DNA from 2 places in the Janthinobacterium sp. genome. Region 2 is predicted to be linked to the other one. Evidence: predicted binding sites of a transcription regulator. Region 2 holds the regulator's gene; the other holds the start of a gene.
The links. Region 2 encodes sigma-54, which starts transcription at its own class of promoters, with help from an activator protein. Its sites were predicted from a motif close to TGGCANGNAANCTGCTTT; they were not measured.

Region 1 (7,171 bases), on a different contig from region 2:
GATCACTTCCACGCGGCCCGCGTCGGCCAGCTTGTTGCAGCAGTTCGACGGCGTACCGCCCTTGACATCGGTAATTACCAGCACGCCGGAGCCGTCGTCGAGGCGGCAGATGGCGGCCGAAGCCAGCTTCTGCACTTCGCCCAGGTCCTGGTCGGCCAGCACGTCGATCGCTTCAAAACGCTCGGTCGGTCCACGAAACACGTGCGCGCAGGCGGCAATGAAAGCCTGTCCCAGCGGTGCGTGTGTCATGAGCAAAATCCCTACCATATGCAATACCCTTTACGCTTGCTGCGTGTTGGCTTGCGCAACACCGTGCTCGACGGCATCGACAAACATGGCGGCCACGTCAAAACCGGTCTGCTGTGCAATTTCTTGGAAGCAGGTCGGGCTGGTCACATTGACCTCGGTCAGGTAGTCGCCGATCACGTCCAATCCTACCAGCATCAGGCCACGTCCCGCCAGGATCGGCCCCAGCTTTTCGGCGATTTCCAGGTCGCGCGCCGTCAATGGCTGCGCCACGCCCTTGCCGCCGGCGGCCAGGTTGCCGCGCACTTCGCCGTTTTGCGGGATGCGCGCCAGGCAATACGGTACCGGCTTGCCACCGATCACCAGGATGCGCTTGTCGCCCTTGTCGATATCGGCGATAAAGCGCTGCGCCATGATGGTTTGCGCGCCATTGTTGGTCAGCGTCTCGATGATGGCGCCCAGGTTCAGCGCGTCCATCCTGACGCGGAAGATGCCGGTGCCGCCCATGCCGTCGAGCGGCTTGAAGATCACGTCCTGGTGCTTGGCGTGGAAGGCGCGCAGGCGCGCTTCGCTCGATGTCACCAGCGTCGGCGAGGTAAATTCCGAGAACTGCGCGATCGCCAGCTTTTCATTGTTGTCGCGAATCGCCGAGGCCTTGTTGAAGACGCGTGCGCCCTGCTTTTCCGCCAGTTCCAGCAGGTAGGTGCCGTACACATATTCCATGTCGAACGGCGGATCCTTGCGCTCGATAATGGCGTCGAAGGTGGACAGGCGCACCTCCTCGGTCGATTCGATCTTGTACCAGTCGTGCTCGTCGCCGGTCAGCGTGATGTGGCTTACCTGCGCCGTGACGATGCCCTCTTCCAGCGCCATGTCCTTCTGCTCGAACGCGTAAATCGCGTGGCCGCGGCGCGCTGCTTCGCGCATCATGGCGAAGGTGGAGTCCTTGTAGGTCTTGAAGCCTGCCAGCGGGTCGGCAAGGAATGCGATTTTCATGAGTCGGTCCAGTCGGAATGCGGGAATAAGAAGGCTTGATTCTAGCCGAGATCGCCGGGCGGGGTTTCCACCGCGCCCGGCGTCCGGCGAACCCTGTCAGTACACTTCGGGATTCGGGTCCGTGCGTTCCATTTCCAGCGACGCGGCCAGGAGGGCCAGGCGCGCCACCACGCCATACACATAGAAGCGGTTCGGCGCGGCCGTGCCCGGCTTGGCCTTCAGGTCCGGCACCGCATGCTGCTGGGCAAACGCCAGCGGCACATACTGCGAGCCGGGCGCGTTCAGGTTCTGGTCCACGCCCTTCTCCGCATGCACGCGGTAGAAGCCGCCCACCACATAGCGGTCGATCATGTAGACCACCGGCTCGGCCACCGCATCCTTGATGCTTTCAAAGGTGGGCACGCCTTCCTGGATGATCACGTCGGTGACCAGCTGGCCATCCTTGACGATCGACATCTTGTCGCGCTGCTTGCGCGACAGGTCGCGCACTTCGCTGGCGTCGCGCACCGTCATGATGCCGGTGCCGTACGTGCCCGCGTCGGGCTTGACGATCACGAACGGCTTTTCCTTGATGCCATATTCCTTGTACTTCTTGCGGATCTTGGCCAGCAGCACGTCGACGCTGGCGGCCAGCGCATCTTCGCCCTCGCCTTCCTGGAAATTGACGTCGCTGCACTTGGCATGGAACGGGTTCAGCATCCATGGATCGACATCGATCATCTTGCCGAATTTTTTCACCACTTCGTCGTAGGCCGTGTAGTGGTTGCTCTTGCGGCGCAGGGCCCAGCCCGCATGCAGGGGCGGCAGCAGGCTCTGTTCATGGATATTCTGCAGGATGTCGGGAATGCCGTCCGACAAATCGTTGTTCAGCAGGATGGTGCACGGATCGAAATCCTTCAGCCCCAGGCGGCGCCCATTGTTCAGGCGCACCAGCGGCTCGATCACCAGCATATTGCCATCCGGCAGGGCCAGCGGCGTCGGCTGGGTGATCTCCGGCGACCAGGAGCCGAAGCGCACATGCAGGCCCGTCTGGCGGAAGATCTGCATCAGGCGCGCCACGTTCTGCAGGTACTGCGGCGTGGTGTTGTGCAATTCCGGCACGATCAGCAGGTTGCGGGCGTCCGGGCAATACTTGTCGATCGCGGCCATCGCGGCCTGCACCGACAGCGGCAGCATTTCCGTGGCCAGGTTGTGAAAGCCGCCGGGGAACAGATTGGTGTCGACAGGCGCCAGCTTGTAGCCGGCGTTGCGCAGGTCGACCGAGCAATAGAACGGTGGCGTATGCTCCTGCCACTCCATGCGGAACCAGCGCTCAATGGCCGGCGTCGCGGCCAGAATCTTTTTTTCGAGGTCGAGCAGCGGTCCGGTCAGGGCCGTGACGAGATGGGGAACCATAGTTACATCCTTAAAATATGTGCAATATTCAGAAAAGCACACAGAACTGCCGACTATATTACCGTGTAAGTATCCCAAATCGGGGCGAAAGCCTTGTTTTAAAGACCTTTTCCATTCCCTGGACGAAAAAAAGGCGCCTCGATGAGGCGCCTTTCCGGCAAAACAAACTCAGAACATCATGTATCAGTTGTGATAGGCCTGCTCGCCGTGGCTCGTGATGTCCAGGCCTTCGCGCTCTTCTTCTTCCGGTACGCGCAGGCCGATGACGATATCGACCAGTTTGTAGGCGATCACGGACACCACAGCCGACCAGATAATGGTGGTGCCGACCGCTTGCGCCTGGACCCAGACCTGATGGCCGATCGAATACGGATCGGTCGAGATCTTGTTGGTGACATAGTCGAAGATGCCCTGGCCGCCCAGTTGTGGCGCAGCAAACACTCCGGTCAGGATGGCACCCAGGATGCCGCCCACGCCATGCACGCCGAACACGTCGAGCGAATCATCGGCGCCGATCAGGCGTTTCAGGCCCGTCACGCCCCACAGGCAGACGATACCGGCCAGCAGACCGATGACCAGGCCGCCCATCGGGCCGACAAAACCGGCCGCAGGGGTGATCGCTACCAGGCCGGCAACCGCGCCGGAAGCGCCGCCCAGCATCGAAGGCTTGCCTTTGGTAATCCATTCGCCGAAGACCCACGACAGCGTGGCGGCAGCGGTGGCCAGCATGGTGTTGACGAACGCCAGGGCAGCCAGGTCGCCAGCTTCCATCGAGGAACCGGCATTGAAACCGAACCAGCCCACCCACAGCAGGGATGCGCCAACCATGGTCATCGTCAGCGAGTGTGGCGCCATCGATTCACGGCCGTAACCGACGCGTTTGCCAATCATGATCGCGCCAACCAGGCCGGCCACAGCGGCGTTGATGTGCACCACGGTGCCGCCGGCAAAGTCCAGCGCGCCTTTTTGCCAGATCCAGCCGGCTTTGGCCGCTTCCGAAGCGGCGGTGGCAGCATCGGTAATCAGGTCAGGGCCGGTCCAGAACCACACCATGTGGGCCGCTGGCAGGTAGGCAAACGTGAACCACAGCACAACGAAAGCCAGCACGGCGGAGAACTTGGCGCGCTCGGCAAAGGCGCCGACGATCAGTGCGCAGGTAATGGCGGCAAACGTGCCCTGGAAGGCGACGAAGACGAATTCAGGAATGACCACGCCCTTGCTGAAGGTAGCGGCGACGGCAAACGTGCCGGTGGCAGGATCCCAGATGCCGTTCAGGAAAGCGCGGGCAAAGGTACCGTAGAACGCGTTGCCTTCAGTGAACGCCAGCGAGTAGCCATAGATGCACCACAGCACGACCACCAGCGAAAACACCATGAACACTTGCATCAGTACCGACAGCATGTTCTTGGAACGGACCAGGCCACCGTAGAACAGGGCCAGGCCAGGTATCGTCATCAGGATCACCAGGATGGCGCAGACCATCATGAAACCGGTGTCGCCCTTGTTGGGGACCGGTGCGGGTGCGGCGGCGGCAGGTGCGGCGGCGGCCGGCGCGGCAACTTCAGCAGCAGCCGGCGCTGGCGCGGCAGCGGGCACGGCCAATGGTGCGACTTCCGGCGTGGCGACGGCGGCCGTGGTAGCGGCAGCAGCTTCCGGTTTCGGTGCATCGGCAAAGCTTGGCGCTGACACGCCAAATGCAAACAGACAGGCAACCCCAGCTAATAATTTTGTTATATTTTTACGCATCAATATTCCCCTTAGAGCGCTTCGTTGCCGGTTTCGCCGGTGCGGATGCGGATGACTTGTTCCAACGTGGTCACGAAAATCTTGCCATCGCCGATTTTACCGGTACGCGCGGCACCCTCGATCGCTTCGATGGCCTGGTCGACGATGGCGTCATCGACGGCGGCTTCGATCTTGGTTTTTGGCAGGAAATCGACCACATACTCGGCGCCACGGTACAGTTCCGTGTGGCCTTTCTGACGGCCAAAACCCTTCACTTCCGTGACCGTAATGCCTTGCACATTGATAGCCGACAAGGCTTCGCGCACCTCGTCCAGCTTGAACGGTTTAATGATTGCGGTAATCATTTTCATGGCAGTCTCGCTTAAAAAGTTTTGGAAACAGTCAGTACCAGGCCGGTTTTCGCCAGGTTCTTGCCATTCGGCGCGAAGGCATCGATATTGGCCTTGACTGCGGCCAGGGCGACCGTGGCCATGCCGAAGTCCTTGGTCACTCCGATCTTGTAATCGGTATAGCTGGCGGTCTTGTTGTGTTCCACGTTCTGGCGGCCCACGTGCACGTTGAACATGTAGCCATCCTGGACTTCCACATTGGCGCCCAGATCCCAGTAGCCGCTGTTTTTGCTGTCAGGCACGCCGAACAGGTTGGTGGTGGCGTGCGAGTATTTGGCGTAGACAGGACCGAAGCCGATCTGTCCATACACTTCGAAAGTATTGGCGTTGGTGCTCAGGCCATTCGATGGGTAGAAGTAGTACAGGCCGCCTACGTCATAGGTAAAACCGTTCTTGATTTCGCCACGTTTGCCAGCATAGACATCCCACTCGATATTGGTGTCGCCGCCGCCATCCTTGATCCATTTGATGCTCGACAACCAGGTACCCACATACAGGCCGGTCGGGTTATTGGTGTAGTCGGCACCCCCGCTGACGGCTGGCTTCAGACGGCTTTGTGATACACCACGGAAACGGTAGTCAGTGGTCAGCGCCACGTTGTAGCTCACGACGTTATCTGGCACGGCTTCGGCAACAGCAGGTACTGCGGCAGTTTCCTGGGCCATTGCGCTTCCGCACAAAGCGGACACGGCAAATGCCAACGCAGCTGCTACAGTCATGTTCTTGGACAGATTCTTCATGGCGGTTCCCTTTTATTGAACTTTTAAAGCGGTTGAGGTTTAAAATCTGGTCTGGCGATCACAAAGCGTTCATCTACTCTTTAGCAGAATACGTGCCAGCCAGATTGCCACCTTGTCAGCTGTATTTCTGTCCATACATACTCTGAAAGCCGCTGAAAATGCGGCACTGGACGGCAAAGACGTGATGAAGCGCCCATATTCGCACCACATTAAAGCTGACGTGCACCGCAATGGTGCGATGCATATGCAGTACCACTAAGGACATACCATGGACATGAATACTTTCTTTAACGATTTACAAGGCAAGATCCACCAGGCCATTGAAAACTCGCCGGCCAAGGACATCGAAAAGAACGTGAAGTCGATGATGACGCAGGGCTTCGCCCGCCTGGACCTGGTCACGCGCGAGGAATTCGATATCCAGACGCAAGTGCTGGCCAAGACACGCGCCAAGCTGGACGCGCTGGAACTGCGCGTCATCGAACTGGAAGCGCGCCTGAACGAGGGCAAAACGCTGTAATTTCAGGTTTGCCGGGATGCGTTCTTGCTGGCGCATCTCAAACGCCATGCCGGATCACCGGCTAGACTGATCGAGTCCGCGCCTGCGGTACGGGAGATCAGATGAGCCTGGCAGTCCTGAAAAGCCGCGCGCTGGCCGGCATGGAAGCCCCCGAGGTGAACGTTGAAGTTCACCTGGCCAATGGCCTGCCGTCGTTTACCGTTGTCGGCCTGCCCGATACGGAAGTCAAGGAATCGCGCGACCGCGTACGGGCCGCCCTGCAGAACTGCGGTTTCGACATGCCCGCCCGGCGCATCACGGCCAACCTGGCACCGGCGGATTTGCCGAAAGAATCCGGCCGCTTCGACCTGCCGATTGCCCTCGGCATCCTGGCCGCCTCCGGCCAGCTGCCGGGAGAACAGCTGCATCGCTATGAATTTGCCGGCGAGCTGTCCCTGTCGGGCCAGCTGCGCCCCATCCGTGGCGCGCTGGCCATGACGTTTGCCATGCAGCGCAGCAAGAGCGGTACGCCGCGTTCCTTTATCCTGCCGCAGGCGAATGCCGATGAAGCGGCACTGGTGGCCGACGCCAGCATTTTTCCAGCGCACAGCCTGCTGGAAGTGTGTGCCCATTTTGCGGCGCGCGACCAGTGCGCGGCGCTGCAGCGGCACCAGCCAGCCCTGCCGCAAGCCGATTTTTCCTATCCCGACTTTGCGGACGTGCAAGGACAACAGCATGCGCGGCGCGCCCTCGAAGTGGCCGCCGCCGGTGGCCACAGCCTGCTGATGGTGGGTCCGCCAGGCGCCGGCAAGACCATGCTGGCCAGCCGTTTTCCCGGCATCCTGCCACCGATGAGTGACGACGAAGCGCTGGAATCGGCGGCCGTGCATTCGCTGGGCGGCAGCTTCAAGGTGGAAAACTGGAAGCGGCGACCTTACCGGGCGCCCCATCAGACGGCGTCCGGCGTGGCCCTGGTCGGTGGCGGCAATGTGCCGCGTCCCGGTGAAATTTCACTGGCCCATTGCGGCGTGCTGTTTCTCGATGAAATCGCCGAATTCGACCGCCGGGTACTGGACGTGCTGCGCCAGCCGATGGAATCGGGCCTGATCACCATCTCGCGTGCCGCCAGGCAAGCCGAGTTTCCGGCAAGGTTTCAACTG
Region 2 (7,171 bases):
CAGGCCCAGCGCGTGGGGGCCGATGACGATGCCGACTGCCAGGTAGCCGAGCATGGGCGGCAAATGCAACATTCTGAAAGCGACCACGCCAAGCACGGCGCTGCCGAGTAACATCAAGGTCAGTTCTAGCGAGGAAAACATGGGTTGCCCGGGGAGGTCAGTGGAAATCGTTGTTTGTTGTGACTGGCAAGTTTTTTGCTTTCCTAATTCGTTTATACTTTGGGGATGAGTGTAACCCATGAAAAAACAATGCAGAAAGCTTTTGATCGAAGTGACATGAAAGCCACAAGCGAGCGGGCCGTGGCGCTGGCCCGCACCACCTTGCAAATCGAGGCCGATGCCATCATCGCGCTGCATGCGCGCCTGGCCACGGACGACAGTGTCGGCCGCGCCGTCGCGCTGCTGCTCGAATGCAAGGGCCGCGTGGTGGTATCCGGCATCGGCAAGTCCGGCCATATCGCGCGCAAGATCGCCGCGACGCTCTCGTCCACCGGCACGCCGGCGATGTTCGTGCATCCGGCCGAAGCGGCCCATGGCGACCTGGGCATGGTTACGTCCGAGGATGCGTTTATTGCCATCTCGTATTCCGGCGAATCGGCCGAACTGATGGCCATCATGCCGGTCGTCAAGCGCATGGGCGGCGTGCTGATCTCGATGACGGGCAAGCCGCAGTCGAGCCTGGCACAGCTGGCCGACGTGCATCTCGATATCTCGGTGGAAAAAGAAGCCTGTCCGCTGAACCTGGCGCCGACCGCCAGCACCACCGTGACGCTGGCGCTGGGCGACGCGCTGGCGGTGGCGCTGCTGGACTTGCGGGGCTTCAAGGAAGAAGATTTTGCCCGTTCGCATCCGGGTGGCGCCCTGGGCCGCCGCCTGCTGACGCACGTGCATGACGTGATGCGCAGCGGCGAGCGGGTGCCGAAAGTGCCGGTGGACGCATCGCTGCTGCAGGCGCTGGAAGAAATGACAAGGAAGGGCATGGGCATGACGGCCGTGGTCGATGCGCAGGACCGCCCGGTGGGCGTGTTTACCGATGGCGACCTGCGCCGCATGTTCGAACGCGTGCAGGATTTCACGCAAGTGGCGATCCGCGACGTGATGCATGCGCAGCCGCGCAGCATCGCGCCCGACCGTCTGGCCGTCGATGCCGTGGCCGTGATGGAGCAGCACCGCATCAATCAGATGCTGGTGGTCGACGCTGACGGCAAGCTGGTCGGCGCGCTGCATATCCATGACCTGACACAGGCCAAGGTGATCTGATGCCCGCAGGCCTGCCGGACCGGCAGGGAGGCACAACTTTTTGAGAGTGAAACACTATGCGGAAGCCAGAAGGCGCCCATCGCTGGCGCATGATTTTTACCGTGCTGGGCGCCGTCGTGTTCGCACTGGGCAGCTTCTGGCTGCTCGAAGTGATGAACAAGAGCAGCCAGGACGTCAATGGCAGCAAGAAGCTCGACGAGCCCGATTATTTCGTCACCAATTTCAGCATGGTGCGCATGGATTTGCAGGGCAAACCGAGCTATATCGTGTCCGGCGCCAAGCTCACGCATTTCCCGGCTGACGATTCGTCCAATATCGACCAGCCTTTCGTGCGCAAGATCAGCCCGGGCGTGCCGCCGCTGAACATGAACGCGGAACTGGCGCATATCGACCAGAACAACACGCGCCTGCAGTTGTCGCGCAATGTGGTGATCGACCGCATAGCCGGGCCGAAAACGCAGAACCTGACGCTGAAAACCGAGGCGCTGACGATTTACCCCGACGAAGAGCGGATGGAGTCGGCCGTGCCGGTCGACCTGGTGTCGGGCCGCTCGCATGTGACCGGCGTGGGCCTGAACGCCAACAACGCCACCAGCGTGGTGGACGTGCCCAATTCGGTGCGCATCGTGATTCCGCCGCGCACGCCGGTGCAGGCGCCCGCTGCTGCGCCGGCCCAATAAAAGATATGCAAAAGGACTAATATAAAATGAAAAAAATCTTGCTGTTGAGCCTGTTCTCGCTGGCCGTGATGGGCACGGCCCGGGCCGAAAAGGCCGACTCCGAAAAAGAAGCCGTGATCACCGCCCAGCGCGGCCAGGTCGATGACATCAAGCAGACGCGCACGCTGACCGGCGACGTGGTGCTGGTAAAAGGTACGCTGACCATGAAGGCCGGCCGCGCCCTGATCACGGAAGATCCGCAGGGCTACCAGTTCATCACGTTCTGGGCCGATGCGGGCAAGCTGGCCACTTTCCGCCAGAAACGCGATGGCGCCGGCGACCTGTGGATCGAAGGCGAAGCCGAGCGCGTGGAATACAACAACAAGACGGAAGTGGTGAAACTGTTTACCCGCGCCAAGCTCACGCGCCTGGAAGGCACCAAGCCGACCGACGTGGCCAACGGCGCCTTTATCTCGTATGACAGCCGCAACGAGTTGTTCAACATGGAAAACAGCAACAGCGGTACCAGCGCCCCGGGCGCCGGCAGCGTGCGCATGGTGATCCAGCCGAAGAACAAGACGCCGGCGGAGAAGGCGCCCGCCGCGCCTGCGCCGGTGCCCACGCCAGGAAAGAAATAATGGACAACAATTTACGCTGTGGCAGCACCCTGATCGTGCGGGGACTGCAAAAGACCTATGGCAAGCGGCAGGTCGTGCATGACGTGTCGCTGCAAGTCGAATGCGGCGAAGTGGTGGGCCTCTTGGGTCCGAACGGCGCCGGCAAGACCACCTCGTTCTACATGATCGTCGGCCTGGTGCCGTCGGACGGCGGCACCATCGACATCAGCGGCGTCGATATCTCCAGCCTGCCGATCCACCGCCGCGCGCAGATGGGCCTGTCCTACCTGCCGCAGGAAGCGTCGGTATTTCGCAAGCTGACGGTGGAAGACAATATTCGCGCCGTGCTGGAAATCCAGACCGTCGACGGCCGTCCGCTGAAAAAGCCCGAGATCGAGGAGCGCCTCGACAAGCTGCTGGCCGACTTGCAGATCGAAAAGCTGCGCGAAAACCAGGCCCTGTCGCTGTCGGGCGGTGAACGGCGGCGCGTGGAAATTGCCCGCGCGCTGGCCACCGATCCCCGCTTCGTGCTGCTCGATGAACCGTTCGCCGGCGTCGATCCGATCGCCGTGATCGAGATCCAGCGCATCGTGCGGTTTTTGAAGGAACGCAATATCGGCGTGCTGATCACCGACCATAATGTGCGCGAAACGCTGGGCATCTGCGACCGCGCCTACATCATCAACCAGGGCTCGGTGCTGGCGTCCGGGCGGCCCGACGACATCATCGCCAACGAGTCGGTGCGCCGCGTGTATCTGGGCGAACACTTCCGCATGTAAGCCGATGAAACAATCACTGCAGCTGCGCACCTCGCAGCATCTGGCACTGACGCCGCAACTACAGCAATCGATACGCCTGTTGCAACTGTCCACCCTGGAATTGCACCAGGAGCTCGAGCAATTGCTGACCGATAATCCCTTGCTGGAACGGCTCGACGATCCGCTCGACCGCTCCTTGCGCCTGCTGTCCGATGGTGCGCTGAGCTCGACCGCGGCGCCCGGCGAAGCACCGCCGGCGCCACCGGGCCAGGACGCGCCGGCGCCAGCCGCCGAAGCGGAAACCTTTGATGGCGATGGCGGCGAAAGCACGGCCGCGCCCGAAGGCGGCGACAGCGACTGGAACGAAGCGAGTCGCGGCAAGGCGCCCGATGACGAAGATTCCAGGCCACAACTGGAGGCCCATCACTGCACCTTGCGCGAGCACCTGATGGAGCAGATGCGCGTGACCGTGCTGGAGCTGCGCGACCGCGCGCTGGTCGAACTGATCATCGATGCGCTGGACGACAATGGCTATCTGGAAGAGCCACTCGAGGAGATCCAGGCGCGCCTGCCGGAAGAGCTGGAAGTGGACGCCGACGAGCTGCGCACGGCGCTGTCGCTGCTGCAAAGTTTCGACCCGGCCGGCGTGGGCGCGCGCAACGCCTCCGAATGCCTGGCGCTGCAGATCAAGCGCCTGCCACAGGTGGCGCTGGTGACGCGCCGCATGGCCCTGACCATCGTGGAAAAACACCTGACCTGGTTTGCCCAGCGCGACTTCAACAAGCTGAAAAAAGCCCTCGATTGCGACGATGAAGACCTGCGCGAAGCACAGACCGTGATTCGCCTGTGCAATCCCCATCCGGGCGCCGTGTTCGCGTCCGACGTGTCCGACTACGTGGTGCCGGACGTGGTGGTCAAGCGCGCCCGCAATGGCTGGCAGGTATCGCTGAACAATGACGTGATGCCACGCCTGCGCGTGAACGCCATGTACGCCAACCTGCTCAAGCAGGGCAAAGGCGAGGGCGGCATGGGCGCGCAGCTGCAGGAAGCCAAATGGCTGATCAAGAACATGCGCCAGCGCTTCGATACCATCCTGCGCGTGGCGCAGGCGATAGTAGAACGACAAAAGGATTTTTTCTCGCATGGCGCAGTTGCCATGCGGCCACTTGTGCTTCGTGAAATAGCTGATACACTGGGTTTACACGAGAGTACTATCTCGCGGGTAACAACCCAAAAGTACATGCTGACCCCGCATGGAATGTTTGAGTTGAAGTATTTCTTTGGCAGCCATGTCGCCACCGAAGCAGGAGGGGAAGCGTCCTCGACGGCGATACGGGCATTGATCGTGCAATTGACAGGAGCAGAGAACCCTAAAAATCCTTTATCCGACAGTAAGATTGCGGACATGCTGGGGGAACAAGGCATGGTGATTGCGCGACGTACTGTTGCCAAATACCGGGAAGCGTTGAAAATTCCGCCAGTGAGCCTGCGTAAGTCTTTGTAGTTTTTTCGGTTCCTCTACGGTCCGGATGTCACGGACACCGCACGAACCCGATCATCTTTAGGAGTGTGTATGAATCTCACCATCAGCGGACATCATCTCGAAGTGACACCAGCCATCCGTGAATACGTACAAACCAAACTGGAACGCGTGAAACGCCATTTCGATCACGTCATCGATATTGCCGTGATTCTGACCGTCGACAACCTCAAAGAGAAAGAAAAACGCCAGAAGGCCGAAGTGAATCTGCGACTGAGCGGCAAGACCGTCTATGTGGAAAGCCTGGCGCAAGACCTGTATGCCGCGATCGACAGCCTGATCGACAAGCTGGACCGGCAAGTGATGAAGTACAAAACCAAAGTGCAAGGGCACGGTAAAGAGGCGATCAAGCATCTGCCTGACAACACCGACAACTCTGAAGAAGCCGCCGCCGCTGTCTAGCCGGCCTGCCGTTTCCAGATTGTTGTGATCAACTAAGGGCGCGCTGTATTTTACTCGCGCCCTTTTTTGCGGCCATTTTTTCCTCGTTCACTGCTCAGTGACGCTCGCGGTGCCGCAGGACGACCCGTTCCTTGTCCGCAAAATACTGCGCCAGATGTTCCGCCATGTACACCGAGCGGTGCTGGCCGCCCGTGCAGCCGAGCGCCACCGTCAGATAGCTGCGGTTGTCGGATTTGAACGACGGCAACCATTTTTCCACAAAATTGCGGATGTCGGCAAACATCTCCAGCGCACTCGGCTGTGCGTCGAGAAACGCGATCACCGGCGCGTCGCGGCCATCGAGCGGACGCAGCGCTAGGTCGTAATAGGGATTCGGCAAGGCCCGCACATCGAACACGAAGTCGGCGTCCAGCGGCACGCCCAGCTTGAAGGCAAACGATTCGAAGAACAAGGTCAGCGGCGCGCGTTCGGAAGCAACGATATCCTTGACCCAGGCACGCAGCTTGTTGGCGCTCAGCTCGGACGTATCGATCACATGGCCGAGCTGCTCGATCGCCGACAGGCGTTCGCGCTCTTCCAGGATGCACTCGATCAGGGTGCGGCGGCTGGCCGGATTGGCGTCGGGGCGCAATTCATGCGACAGCGGATGGCTGCGCCGCGTTTCCGAAAAGCGTGCCACCAGCGAATGCGTGGTGGCAGTCAGAAACATCACCTTGACGTCATGTCCCTGGTCGCGCAGCAGCGCCACATTGTGCGGCAGGCTGACCAGCGACTCGGCGCTGCGCGCATCGACGGCCACGGCCAAATGGGTGGCGCCCTCTTCGCGCAGGGTTTGCACCAGGTTCGGCAACAGGGCCGGCGGCAGGTTGTCGACGCAGTAATAGCCGGTGTCTTCGAGCACATTGAGTGCGACGGATTTGCCGGAGCCGGAGATGCCGGTGATAAGGACGATATGCATGCGGCAATCATACAATAAAGACCGCATGCGCGCCCCGTGGCAACCCGGCTTACAAATTATTGCAATTACTTGTGTGGTGCGGATTGGACAAACCCACGTGCCGGTGCCAACAATGTTGTCGGATTACGCGGGCCAAGGCCCGCTAATCCGACCTACGCGCTAATCGCCGCTCATTGCCAATCGTTGGTGAAGCAGGGAATTGACGAAGCGCAGCTTCGTGCCTGCGGAACGGTTCGCCCTTGCAAGGGCGAACTCCTTGGCAATATCAATCGCCACTCATGGCCAATCGTTGCCGCTCCATGAACTCCTGCAAGGTATCGATGCCGCGCAATTGCAAGATGGTATTGCGCACGGCCGCTTCCAGCAGCACGGCGATATTGCGGCCGGCGGCGACGGGGATGACGACCTTGCGGATCGGCAGGCCCAGCACGTCTTCGGTTGGGAACAGGAACGGCAGGCGCTCGACTTCTTCTTCCAGCGCATTGCGGCGCACCAGGTGCACGATCAGTTTCAGCCGCATCTTGCGGCGCACAGCCGTTTCGCCAAAGATGGCCTTGATGTCGAGCAGGCCCAGGCCACGCACTTCGAGCAGGTTCTGCAGCAGCGGCGGGCAGCGTCCTTCGATCATGTTCGGCGCGATGCGTGAAAACTCGACGGCATCGTCGGCCACCAGGCCGTGGCTGCGCGAAATCAGTTCCAGTCCCAGCTCGCTCTTGCCCAGGCCCGAGTCGCCCGTGATCAGCACGCCCACGCCCAGCACGTCCATGAAAACGCCATGCATGATGATGCGCTGCGCCAGCTTTTTTGACAGGTAGACGCGCAGGAAGTCGATCACTTGCGCGGCCGGCAGCGGCGTGGAAAACAGCGGGATATTCTGCTCGTCGCAGATGGCGAGGATGTCGGGTGGCGTTTCCAGGCCTTGGGCGATGATCAGCGCGGGCGGGCCGCCGGCGATCAGCTCGCCGATCACGTGGGTG

Region 1: RTQ46_RS26470 (TorF family putative porin) is a predicted target of sigma-54. The motif match lies at 5,593-5,610, and genes of this name have one in related genera.

The regions. Positions count from the first base shown of each region.
Region 1 is NZ_DAMAGB010000077.1:2,245-9,415, reverse strand. It holds gene RTQ46_RS26495 (PTS fructose transporter subunit IIA) at 1-267, opposite strand, end outside; gene gshB (glutathione synthase) at 280-1,242, opposite strand; gene gshA (glutamate--cysteine ligase) at 1,339-2,637, opposite strand; gene RTQ46_RS26480 (ammonium transporter) at 2,821-4,383, opposite strand; gene RTQ46_RS26475 (P-II family nitrogen regulator) at 4,395-4,733, opposite strand; gene RTQ46_RS26470 (TorF family putative porin) at 4,745-5,512, opposite strand; gene RTQ46_RS26465 (accessory factor UbiK family protein) at 5,781-6,032, shown strand; gene RTQ46_RS26460 (YifB family Mg chelatase-like AAA ATPase) at 6,134-7,171, shown strand, end outside.
Region 2 is NZ_DAMAGB010000001.1:262,650-269,820, forward strand. It holds gene RTQ46_RS01220 (cation:proton antiporter) at 1-141, opposite strand, end outside; gene RTQ46_RS01225 (KpsF/GutQ family sugar-phosphate isomerase) at 250-1,260, shown strand; gene lptC (LPS export ABC transporter periplasmic protein LptC) at 1,317-1,940, shown strand; gene lptA (lipopolysaccharide transport periplasmic protein LptA) at 1,967-2,557, shown strand; gene lptB (LPS export ABC transporter ATP-binding protein) at 2,557-3,315, shown strand; gene RTQ46_RS01245 (RNA polymerase factor sigma-54) at 3,320-4,798, shown strand; gene hpf (ribosome hibernation-promoting factor, HPF/YfiA family) at 4,868-5,236, shown strand; gene rapZ (RNase adapter RapZ) at 5,331-6,194, opposite strand; gene hprK (HPr(Ser) kinase/phosphatase) at 6,460-7,171, opposite strand, start outside.